2 regions of the Gudongella oleilytica genome follow, and region 2 is predicted to be linked to the other one. Evidence: riboswitches for the same ligand, from Rfam matches in the RefSeq annotation. Region 2 holds a riboswitch; the other holds the start of a gene.
What was found. A riboswitch is a leader RNA that binds a small molecule or an ion and turns the genes downstream of it on or off. The one in region 2 is predicted to bind molybdenum cofactor.
Positions count from the first base shown of each region.

Region 1 (8,618 bases), 670 kb from region 2:
ATACATGACCCTTCCCTGGGGAGGTTAATATGTTTAAGGTAGGAATAATCACGGCAAGCGATAAGGGCTCCAGGGGAGACAGAGAGGATCTTTCAGGAGCGCTGATCAGGGATATCATGGAGAATAGAGGCTATCAGGTCGTAAGCTATAGGATACTTCCCGACGAAAAGGATCTATTGGCCCAGGAGATGATAAGACTTTCAGATGAGGTCATGGTAGACCTTATTCTTACAACCGGTGGTACTGGATTCAGTATGAGAGACGTTACTCCTGAGGCTACAATAAGTGTTTGCGACAGAATGGCTCCCGGGATATCGGAAGCAATAAGGGGACTAAGCCTTCAAATAACTCCTCGCGCTATGCTTTCAAGAGCGGTTTCCGGAATTCGCAAAAGCTCTCTGATAATAAATTTACCGGGAAGTCCGAAGGCTGTAAAAGAATCTCTGGATTTTATTATGGACAGCGTTCACCACGGATTGGAGATCATGACCGGAAGAGATGGAGAATGTGCAAGAAGCGGTGATTGATATGAAGCGTTTTGGTTCTGCAATAATCCTCGCTGGTGGAAAAAGCACCCGAATGGGCTTTGACAAACAGCTTCTTAGGCTTCGGGAAAGAAGTCTGATCGAAGGGCTTATTAGAAGACTTGGAGGCAGCTTTGACGAGACCATAGTGGTGACTAACAGACCAGAGCTGTACATTGGACTGGCAGACAAAATAACAGGTGATATAATCCCCGACATGGGCCCCTTATCAGGGATACATGCCGGGCTTTCTGCTGCTTCTTCGGAATATTCCTTCGTCATAGCCTGCGACATGCCTCAATTAAACACCAAATATATAGACTATATGATGGAGCTGCTGAATAAGAATGAGTCAATGGCTTGCATCACCAAATTCGGCGATTGGATCGAGCCCTTTAACGCTTTCTATAGTAAGGCTTTGATCGATCATATAGAAAGCTTTCTCATGGGGGGAGGAAAGGCTGTGCACAGACTTCTTATGAACCACAATGTTGAGTATATACCCGAGGAGGTTGCCAGGGGCTTCAGCCCTGACTGGGGAATGTTTTTTAATCTTAATACCCGCGAGGACCTTCTAAAGTATACAGAGGAGGGAACCTTTGTTGAAAACGACGAATAGGGTAATGGTTTCGCGGTGGAGAAGCGGAGAATCAACAATCGAAGAGGATCGGGTTATAGTCGAATACCCATTGACCATACACTTGAACGGTGAGGAGCTTGTTACTCTTTTATGCACGCCTACCTCTCTCAAGGAGTTGATAACAGGGTTCCTTTTGTCTGAAAGCTTCATAGACGATATAGATGAGATCATTGAGCTGAACGTAGAGGAAGAAGCAGGACAAGCCACCGTGAATACAGAAATAAAAAGACCGCTTAGGGAAAGGCTTATAGGGAGAAGGACCATAACCTCGGGCTGTGGAAAGGGCACCTCGTTCTATAATGCTGTAGATCAGACAAAGGCTATAAAAATACAGAAAAGAATGGAAATTCATCCAAGTATTGTGCTACAATTAATGAGAGAGTTCAATCGGAACTCTCTGCTCTTTCGGGATACTGGAGGTGTACATGGATGTGCCTTGTGCAATAGTTCGGAGCTCCTCTTTCAGGAGGAGGATATTGGAAGGCACAATGCAATGGACAAGCTTATCGGAAGAGCCAGGCTTGAGGGCAAAGAGTTGTCTGACAAGCTGGTGCTTACAACAGGAAGGGTATCCTCCGAGCTGCTAATAAAAGCAGCTAAGCAGGGAATACCTGTTATCGCTTCAAGGTCTGCACCTACAGAGCTGGCTGTCAGGCTGGCTCAGGAAACCGGAATTACACTGATCGGATTTGCAAGAGGAGACAAACTGAATATCTACAGCAATTTTCCGAGCACGAAGGTCTAAAGCATAGCCATGACCCAGTGCCGTCGGGTTTAGAGGGAAATCTCTGAGCCTCCCGTTTGGAAAGGAAGATGTTTATTAAGGCAACCTTTCTTTCTGGTTGTCTTTTTTGTTTCCCAAAATTAAAGGAGAGTGGTCATCATGAAAAAAACGCTTACATATGTACTTCTCCTCTTACTAATCCTTGGAACTGTGTCCGGTTGTGCACCAAAGACTGAAGCACCTGTAGAAGCGCCGGCAAATACTCCTGCAGAGGAGCCTGCAGCTGAGTCTGAACCTGTCGTTGAGGAAAGCATAATCCTCGCAACGACTACAAGTACACAAGACTCAGGACTTCTCGACTTTCTGCTCCCAATCTTCACCGAGGAGACCGGGATCGAAGTTAAGACAATTGCTGTTGGAACCGGAAACGCTCTGCAAATGGGAAGAGATGGCGAGGCTGACGTTCTTTTGGTCCACGCCAAGGCAGACGAGCTGAAGCTGGTTGAGGAAGGCCATGGTACAGTAAGGAATGACGTAATGTACAATGATTTTGTACTAGTGGGACCAGCTGATGGCGAAATTATCTATGGTAATGATATCGATGCAGCACTTGCAGCAATCAATGAAAAGGGACTCCAATTTGTATCGAGAGGAGATGACTCAGGAACTCACAAGAAGGAGCTGGGACTCTGGAAGGCACTTTCTATTGAGCCTGCTGGCGAGTGGTATATCGAAGCCGGTGCAGGTATGGGGGATGTCCTTAAGATAGCTGACGAAAGACAAGGATATACCCTGACCGACAGAGCGACCTACCTTGCACTTAAGGATACACTTCAACTGGAGGTCGTTGTCGAGGGAGATGAAGATCTTTTCAATCAGTATGGAATAATACCTGTCAATCCAAACAAGGGAGATATGATCAATGAGTCTGGAGCATTGAAGTTTATGGACTGGCTGATTTCAGAAGAAGGACAGGAGCTTATATCGCAATTTGGGGTCGAGGAATATGGCGAGCCTTTGTTTATACCAAACTATGGCAAATAGTTTCATATAAGCTTTATCAAGTAATTATACCAACAAAGGAGGTGAGGGATCATGGATTATATAGCACAGGGATTTGGAGAGGCAATAAGGCTTCTGTCTGGATTTGATAGCGAGGTGTATAGAATAATCATTCTGTCGCTTCTGGTATCCACAAGTGCTACCGTGGTCGCCTCCCTTATCTTTGTTCCTCTGGGGGTTTATCTTGGCATAAAGCCATTTAGAGGCAAAAGAATATTTTCAAGAACTGTATATACCTTCATGAGCATCCCCTCAGTGATCGTAGGTCTCGTGGTAGCACTGCTTCTGGCAAGAAGAGGGCCATTCGGATATTTAAGGCTTCTTTACACCCCTGCAGCGATGATAATCGCTCAGACGATACTTGTAATACCGCTTATACTTGGGCTTACATACAACCTATCCAAAAACAGAGGGATCCCTCTGGAGAAAGTTTCGAGGACCCTTGGAGGAAACAGACTCGATTCAGTGATACTGATTATTAGAGAATTAAAAATAGACATTCTCGTGAATGTTGCTACTGCATTTTCAAGAGCCATATCTGAAGTAGGGGCAGTAATGATAGTGGGCGGCAATATCAAGGGACAGACCCGGGTGATGACGACCGCAATATCAATGATGAACTCCATGGGAGATTATCCAATGGCAATTGCTCTTGGGATTATCCTGCTTGTGGTTTCCTTTGGGATCCACAGCCTGATTTACTCATATAGTCAGGAGGAAGAATAATGGAGATCAAGCTGATTGGAACTAGAAAAAAATACCGAAATTCGATGGTTTTAGATATAGATGAACTAACCGTCCCTCGCGGGATGATTACAGGGGTAACCGGCTCCAACGGGGCTGGAAAAACGACACTCCTGCATATAATTGCTGGACTTGACGACAGCTTCGAAGGGGAGGTAACCTATGACGGACTCCCTATAAGCAACCATATAAGAGAGTCGATGACACTCGTATTCCAAAAACCATATCTTTTTAGGAGGACGGTCTACGACAATATTGCCTATCCTCTGCAAATTCGCGCTAAGAGCAAGGAAAAAATAGATAAAGAAGTATTATGGGCAGCTGAAAGTCTTGGAATAGAGGAGCTGTTAAAAAAGAAAGGGCATCAACTCTCAGGTGGCGAGGCACAAAAGGTGGCTATGGCAAGAGCACTTTCCATAAGGCCCAGTCTTTTACTCCTGGATGAGCCAACCTCAAACTTGGACCCTGACTCAACCTTGAGGATGGAAGGGGCTATTAGAAGATACAACCATGAAACCGGTGCAACTATAGTTATTATAACCCACAATATGGAGCAGGCTGAAAGACTATGCCACAACCAAATCAAACTTGAATTGGGAAGGATGATATAAATGGAGTTCTTTAAGGTATCTTCAGTCGAAGACGCAAGAAAACTGGTTCTGGATGAATTCTCCGGATATACTCTCCAGAGTGAGGAATTGGAGCTGGAGAAGACCACAGGCAGGACTTTGTCCGAGGATGTGGTATCCGAAGAGGATGTGCCTGGATTTGACAGGTCAACGGTGGACGGTTATGCAATAGTAGCCGAGGACAGCCATGGTGCAACAGACTCTATCCCATCGCTTCTTATGATAAAGGGGGAGGTAAGGATGGGCGAGGAAGCTGCACTAACTATAAAAAGCGGTGAAACCGTTTATGTGCCAACAGGAGGGATGATCCCTAAAGGTGCAACGGCAATGGTGATGATAGAAAATACCGAAAAAATGGACGACAATACACTCCTTATCTACAAGCCCGTATCTGTAGGAGAGAATATTCTGTTTAAGGGAGAGGACGTCAGGGTCGGTCAGACGGTCCTTAGAAAGGGTTACAGGCTGACGCCTCAAGGTATAGGGGTGCTTGCAAGCCTCGGAATAACTAAGGCGAAGGTATATAAAAAGCCCAGGGTCCATATAATTTCAACAGGTGATGAGATAATCGAAATCAGGGATAAGCTAGATATTGGAAAGATAAGAGACATAAACTCCTATTCGATTGGTTCCCTGGTGGAGAGTCTTGGCGGAGAGATATCCGGGAGGGTTATAATCGGAGATGATTACGATCAGCTGCTTAAAGGAGTATTGGAAGGATTAGAAAAATGTGACATCCTTATACTTTCAGGAGGCAGCTCGGTTGGGACGAGAGATTATACGTACCAGGTAATAGAAGCTCTTGGCGGTAAAGGAGTACTTATACACGGACTTGCGATCAAACCTGGTAAGCCTACTATAGTTGGGGATGGAAGGGGTAAGCTGGTCGTTGGATTACCCGGCCATCCTGTTTCCTCCATAGTTGTCTTCAAGGCTATTGTTGAGCCATTTATAAGGAGTCTGATGAATAGGGAGGATATTCTCCCACAGGTTAGGGCTTTGGTGACACAAAACTTCCCATCCTCTCCAGGCAAGGAAACCTATCACATGGTACGCCTGGATAAGGAAGATGGAGAGTATCTGGCAATTCCAAGCTTTGGAAAGTCAGGCATGATAACCCTGCTTTCAGGCTCCCAGGGTTATATAGTGATCAAGGAGCACGAGGAGGGAGTCAATAAGGGCGAGCTAAGGGATGTATTCCTTATTTAGGAGGAGTTAAAATGGAAAGAACTACCTATATCGATAATGTGGATGTTGACGAGGCAAGGTCGAGATATCTGGACAGGCTTAAAATCTCAGGGAAGAGAGATATGGTTCCCACCTCAGAAGCGCTTGGAAGAGTGACCTTTGAGGCCGTATATGCATTGGTTTCGTCGCCTGGCTACAATGCGGCTGCCATGGATGGAATAGCCGTGGAGTCCAAGAAAACCGTAGGAGCAATAGAAAGCAGACCCATGACTCTTATTGAGGGTGAGGACTTCATCTATATCAACACTGGGAATCCAATTAAGGAACCCTATGATTCTGTGATAATGATCGAGGAGGTCCTTGAGAAAGGAAATGGAAGGGTTGAGATCCTTCAGCCCTCATACCCTTATCAGCATGTAAGACAGATTGGAGAGGACATCGTTGCAACAGAGATGATATTGCCGTCAAGGCATAAAATAAGACCTATGGATCTGGGAGCCTTGCTTTCAGGAGGCATAGCACAGGTGCCTGTATATGCTAAGCCGAGGGTGGGGATAATACCGACAGGTTCCGAGATCGTTGAGGAGATTTCTCAGGTGAGGGAAGGAACGATAATCGACTCAAATTCCTACGTATTCAAGGGCTTGGTAGAAAGCCTTGGAGGCATTGGAAATAGATACTCTCCAATGGAGGATGATTATGAGAAGCTAAAAAGGCTTATCCTTCTGGCGGTTGACGAGAATGATGTGGTATTGATAAATGCCGGTTCCTCTGCAGGGACGAAGGATTACACGGTCAACCTAATTAGAGAGCTTGGAGAAGTAGTTGTCCATGGCGTTGCAATGAAGCCGGGAAAGCCTACAATACTAGGAGTAATAAATGAAAAGCCGGTAATAGGAATACCGGGATATCCTGTCTCCGCCTTCATGGTTTTCGACATTTTCGCCAAACCAGTGATCCTAAAGTATCTGGGGGATCGGGGGGAGATATATGAGACTGTTAAGGCAACTATATCAAGGCGTCTGGTTTCATCGCTAAAAAACAAGGAAGTCATAAGAGTAAGCCTTGGACAGGTAGGGGACAGACTTATCGCAACACCACTTTCTGGTGGAGCGGGGGTAAGTATGAGCCTTGTAAAGGCTGATGGTCTTGGCATAATCCCAAGAAACGTTGAGGGATACGAAGCAGGAGACCAAATAGAGGTCGAGCTGCTCAAGCCTTTATCACAAATAAGAGACACCCTCGTATCGATCGGCAGTCATGACCTTGTAATGGACATTATAGGAGATATGATGAAGCTTTCATCCTCCCACGTCGGGAGTATGGGAGGGATTATGAGTCTTAGAAGAAACGAATGCCACCTTGCTCCCATACACCTGCTGGATATGGATACGGGAGAATACAATATAAGCTACATTAAAAAATATTTCCCGGGTAGAAAAATGGTTCTGATCAAGGGGATACAAAGGCTGCAAGGCTTTATTGTCAAAAAGGGCAACCCTAAGAAAATAGAAGGTACAGATGACCTCGTAAGAGAAGATGTAGTATTCGCCAACAGGCAAAGAGGGGCAGGAACAAGAGTGCTCCTCGATTACAGGCTGCAGCTCTCAGGTATACAGCCTGGGGATATCAGGGGATATCAAAGAGAGCTCTCAACTCATATGGCCGTGGCTTCTGCTGTTTTGACGGGATCCGCCGATACGGGACTTGGCGTGCTTTCAGCAGCTAACGCAATGGGCTTGGACTTTGTGCCTCTGGCAGATGAAGACTATGACTTCCTTATTGACGGGGAATCCCTGGAAATGGATTTGGTAATTGAGTTCATAAGGATTATCAAGTCCGAGGAATTTAAAAACAGGATAACTGAAATGGGAGGCTATGGGTTCAATAGAACTGGTGAAATAATTTGGATAGATTGAGGGTGATTATATGAAGGACAGCTTTGGAAGAGAAATCAATTATCTAAGGATATCACTTACCGACAGATGCAATCTTAGATGTGAATACTGCATGCCCAAGGATGGGATCAAAAATAAGGTTACACATGACGGGATGCTCTCTCTGGAGGAGCTCTATCAGGTTACAGAAGCTTTTGTAAATTTGGGGATATCAAAGATAAGGTTTACAGGAGGGGAACCTCTGGTCAGGTATGGGGCAGTCGATCTCATGGGTAAGGTAGGCGAGCTGGATGGGGTTAGAGAGGTCACTCTTACTACAAATGGAATCCTGCTTGACCAGTATGCCGAGGAGTTGGTGAAGGCTGGAGTGAATAGGATCAACATCAGTCTCGATACTCTTGATGAGGAGAAATACAGCCTGATCACAAGAGGCGGTAATCTTCACAGGGTACTTGCAGGGATAAGAAGGGTCAAGGAGCTTGGAATGAAGCCAATAAAGCTAAATACAGTCCTCATTGGCGGCTTTAATGACGATGAGATCTGTGATTTTGTGGAGCTGACCAGGGATGGCTCTATAGATGTCAGATTCATCGAGCTTATGCCAATAGGTGAGGCTGCATCCTTCGCCAAGTCCAAGTTTATACCCAATTCAACTGTTCTGGAGAAAGTTCCTGGACTGGTTCCGATAGACAGGGAGGATCCATCTTCACCGGCAACGTACTACAGACTTAAAGATGCCGAGGGTAAGGTTGGACTTATAAACCCTATATCCTGCAAGTTCTGTGCTAACTGCAACAGAGTAAGGCTCACCGCAACAGGGAAGCTCAAGCTGTGCCTTCATTCAGATAGAGAGATCGACCTTAGGAGGATAATACGCGAAGGAGGAGACCTTGAGCAAACTATAGAAAATGCCATCCTCACTAAGGATGAGGAGCACCACCTTGAGAACCAGGAATATATCAAGCGAAGCATGAACTCGATAGGAGGTTGAGATATGGAGCTTACTCATTTCAATGAAGAAGGCAGAGCAAGGATGGTTGAGGTAGGAGAAAAGGACGACACAAAAAGGACTGCAGTGGCCTCCGGCAGGATCAGGATGAATGAAAATACCCTTCAAAGGATAAAGGACGGCCAGATCAAGAAAGGCGATGTACTTGGAGTAGCTCAGGTGGCAGGAATAATGGCTGCCAAGAAAACGGGCGATCTGAT
Region 1 covers NZ_CP035130.1:2,255,322-2,263,939, reverse strand. Annotated here, with positions in the region: gene EC328_RS10965 (ferritin-like domain-containing protein) at 1-28, shown strand, start outside; gene EC328_RS10960 (MogA/MoaB family molybdenum cofactor biosynthesis protein) at 30-527, shown strand; gene mobA (molybdenum cofactor guanylyltransferase) at 529-1,143, shown strand; gene fdhD (formate dehydrogenase accessory sulfurtransferase FdhD) at 1,127-1,909, shown strand; molybdenum cofactor riboswitch at 1,878-1,992, shown strand; gene EC328_RS10945 (ABC transporter substrate-binding protein) at 2,048-2,932, shown strand; gene EC328_RS10940 (ABC transporter permease) at 2,984-3,676, shown strand; gene EC328_RS10935 (ABC transporter ATP-binding protein) at 3,676-4,305, shown strand; gene EC328_RS10930 (molybdopterin molybdotransferase MoeA) at 4,306-5,532, shown strand; gene EC328_RS10925 (molybdopterin biosynthesis protein) at 5,544-7,430, shown strand; gene moaA (GTP 3',8-cyclase MoaA) at 7,441-8,400, shown strand; partial or broken gene moaC (cyclic pyranopterin monophosphate synthase MoaC) at 8,404-8,618, shown strand, end outside.
Region 1: another riboswitch for molybdenum cofactor. It lies ahead of EC328_RS10945 (ABC transporter substrate-binding protein); the one in region 2 lies ahead of EC328_RS07605 (S-layer homology domain-containing protein).

Region 2 (8,618 bases):
ATCGATGTGAACCAGACCGTTTTGAGTGCCTATATATATCCCACCATCTCCATCAAGCTCAAGCTCCTGTACAAAGCAAGCCGGAAGATTTGAATTCTCTTTATTTATACTCCTCCAGCCGTTTGGATCCTTGACAAGTATTCCTCTTGGATCGTTAGGCCCTCCCAGAGTAAGCCATAGTTCTCCATTTTCCCTCTGAACTATCGCATACACCGTATCTATCTTTAGTGTACCTGCATTTATGGTCTCTATTTCCGTAATGTGGGACCATTTCCCATCGATTGACCTTACTGAAAGCCCGCCGCCATTAGTTCCTATCCAAAGGTTCCCTTCATTATCATACTCCATAGCTCTTACACTGGCTTCTGACATTTCAAATCCAGTATCATTTCTATGGATTATCCAATCTACGATCGCCTCCCTATTGGTAACTGGTTCAGGAAGCTCTGGTAAATCAAGCTCTTTGATGTCCTCTGTCTTCGGTTGTTCATAATCCCCAGTGCCTACGACTATACAATCTACCCATTTGACCCACATGGATTTACTTTCTTCTATTATAAGCCTTATAGGTCCATATGCATTATTATTTTCGTATCCAATGGAAGCTTCGTTTGGAACCAGAGGATATCCTTCCACAGCATATGCGAGCATTATTTTTTTTAGTTGTCCAGATGAATTAAGTACTCCATTCATGACCTGATCATTACTGCGTAATATTTGATTGTAGTTTGCGCCACTAAATACTCTGATGGATGGTTGATCTACTCCATCCTTGAGCTGTACAAAATCAGATATCAGTTTCCAAAGCTCTATGCCCTCGAATTCTCTTATGCCATCACCGGTATACACATCTCGCAAAATATAATCCAGCATTGACTCAAGCTGTCTTAGTGTAAAGGTCATTGGCTCCTTTACCTGAGAGCCTGTCACTCTCAAAACAGGTTGATCTAAATACTCTTTATATGCTCCCTGATTGTGGTTCCAGGTCGATGTAGAGTCTACAGATGAAGCAGTCTCCACACCTGTTCCTTGTTGGTTGATCGTACCTGTTCCAATAGCTTCTCCCTCTCCAACTATGATCTCCTTTATATATTGTACCTGATTAGAACCATTGGTATCATTATATCCTGTCTTACCAAATATTATCCTCAATGGCCCGCCGTCATTTCCTAAACCAGGGTTGAATCCTTCATCAGTCGGCCTTGTAACGTATGGATATCCATTGAAACCATAGGCTACGAGTGGTGGCATGCCTGATTTGACCGGCTTAACATTTGAACCGTCGAACTTGCCATCTCCCAAATCTTGGGAGTCCTTCTCGTAATAACCATAAAGCTGGTAGTTCTTTATCTCTCCTATGGTCATTGGTGCAAAATTATAATTATCTGCCGCAACGAATCTAATCTTGGTATCATTGGGAGTCTTAGGATCAAGACCAGCTTTTAGAAGGAGATCCCACAGCTTGACTCCCTTATAGTTGTTATAATACCAGAAATACTCGCTATTTGAGAGACTGTACTCACCTGTATACTTGATATCGTCCATTGCCTCAATTTCCGATACCTTATATCTAATCTCCTTGCCAAGCGCATCTCCATGTATTATTATTTCATAATCAGTGTATTCAGTAGAGTTAAATGGAGCATAGGAATGTTCAAATATATTTTTTGCGTCCTTTTCCTCAACGTAGATATATGCAACATTTGAAAATTCCCTGGCAGAGGCTTTATCCTGCTCATATACCAGCTTGAAGCATCCATTGTCGTTGAATTTATCCTGCTTAAAACCTACGTCCGAGTCGAGGTACACATATGGCACCTCATTTACTCCATAGGCAATAGTGTATTTGTCCGCATCCTCTAAAGGTACTGTAAGTATAGTCTGTCTGGATTTACTCTTGAATGTAATATTTCCTGCATTTGGTCGCAGCTTTACATAGTTCTCCAAAAGGCTCTTGGCATCTACTCCCTCGTAGCTGTTCAGGAATACTCCTTGGTCAGTTTTTTCGTAGTATTCAACTACTGCCTGTTCCTTGGTGTTTTCCTCTATTTGCCTTAAGGAAATGGCTCTGTAGCCTTCTACAGCAGGTCCCTCAATAGTAAAGGTAGCTCCTGAAATGGCATCGATATTATATGGCGCTCCCGGATAGCTGATGTGTTTGTAAGGAGAAGCTGAACCCACATCAGCAAATCTTTCCTCGCCAACTATTATTTTTACAACTTGCTTTCCCCATTTGGATAAATTCATGTCATTTATACCTGCCTGACCAAATACAAGCTTGGGAAAATCCTTATCAAGGTCACTTTCGGTGAGAGCTCTGTCGCTCCAACTGACGGGAGGTGCAAAACTGTCCTTAGGATAGTCTGCAAGTACTGCTGAATATCTGGCTATCATTGCTGGTGCTGATTTTTTGCTCTCCACGGTAAAATCGGGATAAGTGTATGTACCCTTAAGCTCGCTTATCGTCTTCTTGAAGGTAAAACCATCTGAACAGATAAAGGTCATCTCCCAATCTGTTCCTGATATAAGGTTTTCTGTTCCAATAAGCTCGAACAGATCATAGCCCTTCACCTTTGTTATCTTGTGAAAATTCAAGCTATTGTTCCCAGAAAAAACTGCTTCCTTTATAGTATATCGGTCCCAGTCATCAGGACCTATGGATATCTGGTTATTTATACCTGTGCCGGTTATCGTAAGATCCACTGCTTCTGCTCTCGCTATTGGGATACCTGGAAGAAATAGTGTCAGTGAAAGGATAATCGATAACCAAGCTTTGGCCAGCTTCCTATTTTTCATAATTGCACCTCCTGTGCTATGAAAAGAGCGAAGACTTTTGCCCTCGCTCTATCCGTCCTATTCTTTACTCTAAATCCTGCTCGGCGAACAGGGTGTTATATACTATTACAGCTGCTTCAGCTCTGTTGACTACCTTTGTTGGTTGGAATTGGCCCTCTGCAACGCCAGCAAATACTCCCTGAGCTTCTAGCCAAGCTACTTCGTTTGCAGCCCACTCAGGTACTAAGAGCTTGTCTTCGTAATTGGATTTTTCCATCACAAATTTATTCAACTTCTCCTGTGCAACTACCTCTGCCATAACTGCAGCTCTACCAGCAACAGCTGCAATTTCTTGTCTATTTATTACTTTAATCGGCATAAAGGTTCCATCTGGGTAGCCTGTGAATATACCATTATCTACTGCTGTCTGAACATATGGTGCAAACCAATCACTTGCTTTGACATCGCTGAACCCGCCCTTATACTCTACAAGCTCATAGCCAAGAGAAACTACCGCTATCTTGCAGAACTCTGCTCTTGTGAAGCTACCTGCAGGGTCAAACAAATCGTTGCCCTTTCCATTTACTATTCCCTTTTGTGCCAAGCCTTCAATAGCAGATTTTGCGAAGGCGAATTCATCCGTTAAATCTGTAAATACAACTGCCGCAGGCTCTTCAGCTACAGGATCCTCGACAACAGGTTCTTCAACAATCGGCTCTATTGCTTCTCCTACTGTAATTTCAGCCACTAGCTTAAATACTGTTCCAAATTCACCTGATTCTTTAACCTTTCTATATACGACTATTTCATCTGTTTCAGGATTCTCGTCATTGTCTATAGCTAAACCATTTACTTCATATGCTATTACATACTTTAGACTTTCTGCCATAATATCTGTAAGCATTTGAGGGTCGATCGGATAACCATCTGAAGCAACCATAGCAACCTCAGCCTCTTCTACTTTAAGCCCCGCAAGCTCTCTAAGTACATATGCAAGACTTACGCCTTTAACTGTAACAGTCTTTTCACCTGTTTTGCTGTTATATATGTATTCCTCGTCGATTTGTGCTTCCTCTGGCATTGCCTTAAGCTCATCCAAAGTCAGTGAAAGCTCTTTTTCTACCCCTGCACCATTAATAACTACAACTGCTTCGCCTTCTGCAAATACAACCTGTGAGAAAAGCATAGCAATAACTAATAATAAAGCAGATACCTTTTTAAACTTTGTCATAATCCATCCACCTTTCATGTTTTGTTTGTACTCCGCAGGAAAGGAATGACTGCAAAAACAAAAAGCAGCATTCCCAATGGAAATACTGCATAACTCTCCTTTCCATCAGGAGGCCCCGCCGTTTCCAGCTGAACCCTATCGGTTTATAAACCATAAATAATCGAAGGTCAATAAACTCGGAGATTTATTTATTCAACAATATTTTAACATAATGTGTAATCTATGTAAAGCGATACGACAATAGTGTACTTTGTTCCCTCAAAAAAGGGAGTCCCCCTGCTTCTGGAAGAACCGTCCGCAAGGGGATGTATTGAGAGGTATTAGATGTTAGCTGTTTAATATTTACATCTATATTATACTATTGTTTTTAAGAAATGTAAGTACCATTTTTGCATGATTTTCAGATATTAGAACATTTTTTCAAAACCAATTTCGGATTTTCACCCCCGATTGGAAATTGCCTTCCATGAAATGAGATGTTTGCTGAATCTCATATGAGCACCTAAATAATCACAGGCGTACCAGGACTTAAGTCCTTTTAAGCGATAAAACCCTGTTCCATACAAGTTTTAATCATAACTCCAGTACTGTACCCGCAGAAACGTAATCGATTTTGTGACCCAGTTTCCCCTTAAGCCATTTGAACTGGTCATAGCCTGTGCAATGTGCTGTGTAGAGTATGGCGCCTGATTTATCCAGCTCATCGGCTACCTTGGTGAGAAATTCCAAATCGCTCTGATCATCCAGCTTCAAATCGTATAGATGGAATCCTCCTATCACATGAGTTATGGGGAGGTCAGAGTTTTCTGCAGCTTGTCTTAAAATATTTGCGATGCCTCTATGTGAGCATCCGGTAAATAGTACCCTCTTTTTCCCATCTTTAATGATCAGATTCTGTTCATGGTGGAAGTCATCGACCTGCCATTCCTCTCCCTTCTTCATAAGAAGGTGCGAATTTCCCTCAGGCACGAGATAGTCCCCATTGATCCTTGAAAACAATATCAAATCATCATCAAAGAAAATATCCTCGTCTACCAGTGTAATCCTGTCCTGGTTCTCTAATGATGGCTCAACACCAGCATCCTCAATATCTCCATCCTTATCGGAAGCATGGGGTATAAATGCCTCACGTTGCATGTATATCCTCGCTTTATCGTTTTTCTCAAGAAATGACGCTATACCCCCGGCATGATCATAATGCCCGTGGGAAATTATAACAATATCCACATCTGCAAGATCTACGTCGAGTTTCTCTGCATTGGAAAGAAACTTATCAGTTTCTCCGGTGTCGAAAAGGAGCTTCCTTGTATCGGTTTCAATATATAGGCTCAATCCATGCTCTGTCAAATACTCATCAGATTTTCCCCTGTTCTCCATAAGTGCTTTTATGATCATTATGACTCCTCCTAAATATGGGTTTCATTATGTGCATATATACCCTTTAATACTGTACTATAGCAATTGGTTGACTTTTATGCAAAAAAAAGGTACATTGTTTGATAAGAAAGGTGGGGATCAAATGAAAAACAACTTAAAGGAAAAGCTTGTCTCAGGCGGTAAAGCCATCGGCACCTTTTTTGAGGTAGGAGGAGAGACAGCTGTTGAAGGGCTTGGGTACACAGGCCTCGATTACATAATCATAGATACGGAACATGGCCCCTTTGAGGTAGAGAGCACAATGGGCCTTATAAGGGCCGCTGAGCTCAAGGAGCTTGTACCCCTTGTCAGAATCAAGGACGTATCAAGACCTTCAGTTCTCAAGAATCTTGATATTGGTGCCATAGGACTGGTCGTACCGTGTGTGGAAACAGTCGAAGAAGCCAAATCTCTCGTTGAGTGGGCTAAATACTACCCGGTTGGTAAAAGAGGATTTTTCACAGCGAGAAAAGCAGGGTTTGGTTACGAGGATTTTTCAAGAAACGTTATGGAATATTTCAAAACCTGCAACAGAGAGACTTTGCTGATACCGCAATGTGAAACAAAGAGATGTCTGGATAACATCGAGGCTATAGCTGCTCTTGAAGGAGTAGACGGTATATTTATTGGTCCATATGACCTGTCGGTGGGTCTTGGTATACCTGCCCAATTCAATGAACCGGTTTTCAAGGAAGCTATTGCAAGGATATTAAAGGCATGCAAGGATAGCAACAAATTAAGCTTTATATTCACAGCTGATCCTGCAATGGCTATAGGTTATCTTGAGCAAGGCTTTGACAGTGTTACCATATCTACGGATATTGCATTTTATATTGCAGGGATCAAGTCTATGGTAGATGGAATAAAGAATCAGGAGGGATGGAAATGGTGAAGTTAGCGAATAGAATGACAAAATTTTCGGGTGACGATTTAGCTGATATTCTGAGATATTCTCTCGACCCTTCAGTTATTTCCTTTAGTATGGGAAGTCCAGCAAGAGAGCTTTATCCGGTTGACGCTATCAGGGAGATAGTCGACGAGGTACTTGCCAATGACTCACAAAGATCATTGTCATATGGCTCGACAGATGGGTGGCAGCCTCTCAAAAAAGCTTATTTGGAGCATGTTGCCAAACCTAAGGGTGTTATTGCTTCAGAAGATGAAGTAGTCGTTACTACCGGATCTACTCAAGGGGTTGACCTTTTGACGCAAATCCTCATTGATCCAGGTGATTGTATTCTTGTAGAGTCACCAACTTATTTAAATACTATCTCGGTTTTCAAGAAATATGAAGCTAAGCTTGTTTCAGTCAAAATGGACGACGAAGGTATAATTATTTCTGACCTTGAGGAAAAAATCAAGCTGCACAAACCAAAAATGCTATATACCATACCAACCTTCCAGAACCCATCCGGGAAAACCCTTTTGGTTGAAAGAAGAAAGATGATTGCGGACCTTGCCTCCGAATACGACATGATCGTACTTGAGGATGATCCATATTGTGATCTAAGGTACAGGGGGAATTCAGTCCCACCTATCAAGACCTTCGATAAAACAGGTCATGTAGTTCTTGCAAATAGCTTTTCCAAGACTATTGCACCCGGATTAAGGGTCGGAACGATGGTTGGAAGCAAGGAGATCATCGACGCCATAATTCTTGCCAAGGGCATAACTGATACAAACACGCCGATACTTGCACAGGCGATATGCTCCGGTTTCCTTGACAGAGGCCTTCTACCAGCTCATCTTGAAAGCATGGTCCCATTATATCTTGAAAGATTGGATGCAATGCTTGAAGGTATTAGAAAGTATTTCCCCGCTGAAATCAAGTACACTGTTCCCGAGGGCGGCCTATTTGTCTGGGTCGACCTTCCTGATACTGTCAACACCAGGACTCTTTTGAAAAAGGCAGCTGAGGAATATAAGGTGTCCTATGTTCCCGGTTCAGCATTTTGTGTTGATGAGGAAGATGGGATACATTCCATCAGACTCAATTTTTCAGCCAACAATGCCGAAAAAATAGATGAGGGGCTTAAACGCCTTGGCGAGCTCCTGACCAAGGAACTCAATGGCTGATTTTTGATATTATCCAGTTGCTTAAGCTCTGAAGAAAGCTTACAAGTAATATCAGGACAATTACCGTTGCCAGGGTCACGTCAGTCTGGTTTCTCTGATGACCGTATCTGATTGCAAAGTCGCCTAAGCCTCCTCCGCCAACTGCTCCTGCCATGGCAGTAAGTCCTATCAGACTTATTGCAGTTATGGTTACTGCTCGGATGAGTCCGGGAAGACTTTCCTTCAGGTACACACGTCTAATGATTTCGATTGGACTGTTCCCCATTGACAAGGCTGCCTCGATAAGACCTTTATCAAGCTCTGCGAGGGCAGTTTCAACCTGTCTTGCAAAGAACGGGACTGTCCCAAATATCAAAGGTACTATCGCACCCTTTGTGCCTATGGCAGTACCGGCGATCATCCTTGTCAAGGGTATCAGAAGCGCCAGCAGGATTATGAATGGTATGGTTCTGAATATGTTTACTGTTTTATCTAAAACCGAGGAAAGGACGGCATTTTCAAGAATGCCTCCTTTTTTAGTTACTGTAAGGGTGATCCCTATAAATAGTCCTAAGACAAGTGATATTACACCTGAGAACCCTGTCATGAATAGAGTCTGCACGAAGCTATCATAAAACTCAGGAAGCTTTTCCGCGAGATTTGGAAATAAGGTTTGAAATAGCTGCATATCAATTGCCTCCCTTAATCAACTCACTTACCAGGTCAATGTGTTTTTTTATTAGTTCACAGGAGTGTTGGAACTCCTTCAGTTCCTTTTCGCTGAGTTTCATCTGGACTATCTCCTCTACTCCCCTCTTTCCAATGACTGCAGGTACACTGGCGTGTACTCCGGATACCCCATACTCTCCCTCCAATAAAGGAGATACAGGAAGTATCCTCTTCTCGTCATGCAGGATAGCTCTCACAATATCAGTTGCAGCATTGCTTATGCCAAATTCAGTCGATCCCTTTCCAGTCAATACACTATAACCGGCAAATCTCGTTTCCTCAAGAATGGCCTCGGTGTCAAAAGCCCCCAGTGAGTCAATCCTTTCCTTAAAAAACTCATTTATTGGCTTATTCCCGATCGACACCTGAGACCAGGGAATCATCTGGGAACCTCCGTGCTCGCCCATTGAAA
Region 2 covers NZ_CP035130.1:1,588,644-1,597,261, forward strand. Annotated here, with positions in the region: gene EC328_RS07600 (S-layer homology domain-containing protein) at 1-2,796, opposite strand, end outside; gene EC328_RS07605 (S-layer homology domain-containing protein) at 2,861-4,006, opposite strand; molybdenum cofactor riboswitch at 4,086-4,200, opposite strand; gene EC328_RS07610 (MBL fold metallo-hydrolase) at 4,580-5,401, opposite strand; gene EC328_RS07615 (HpcH/HpaI aldolase family protein) at 5,526-6,314, shown strand; gene EC328_RS07620 (aminotransferase-like domain-containing protein) at 6,329-7,498, shown strand; gene EC328_RS07625 (methionine ABC transporter permease) at 7,488-8,165, opposite strand; gene EC328_RS07630 (L-lactate dehydrogenase) at 8,167-8,618, opposite strand, start outside.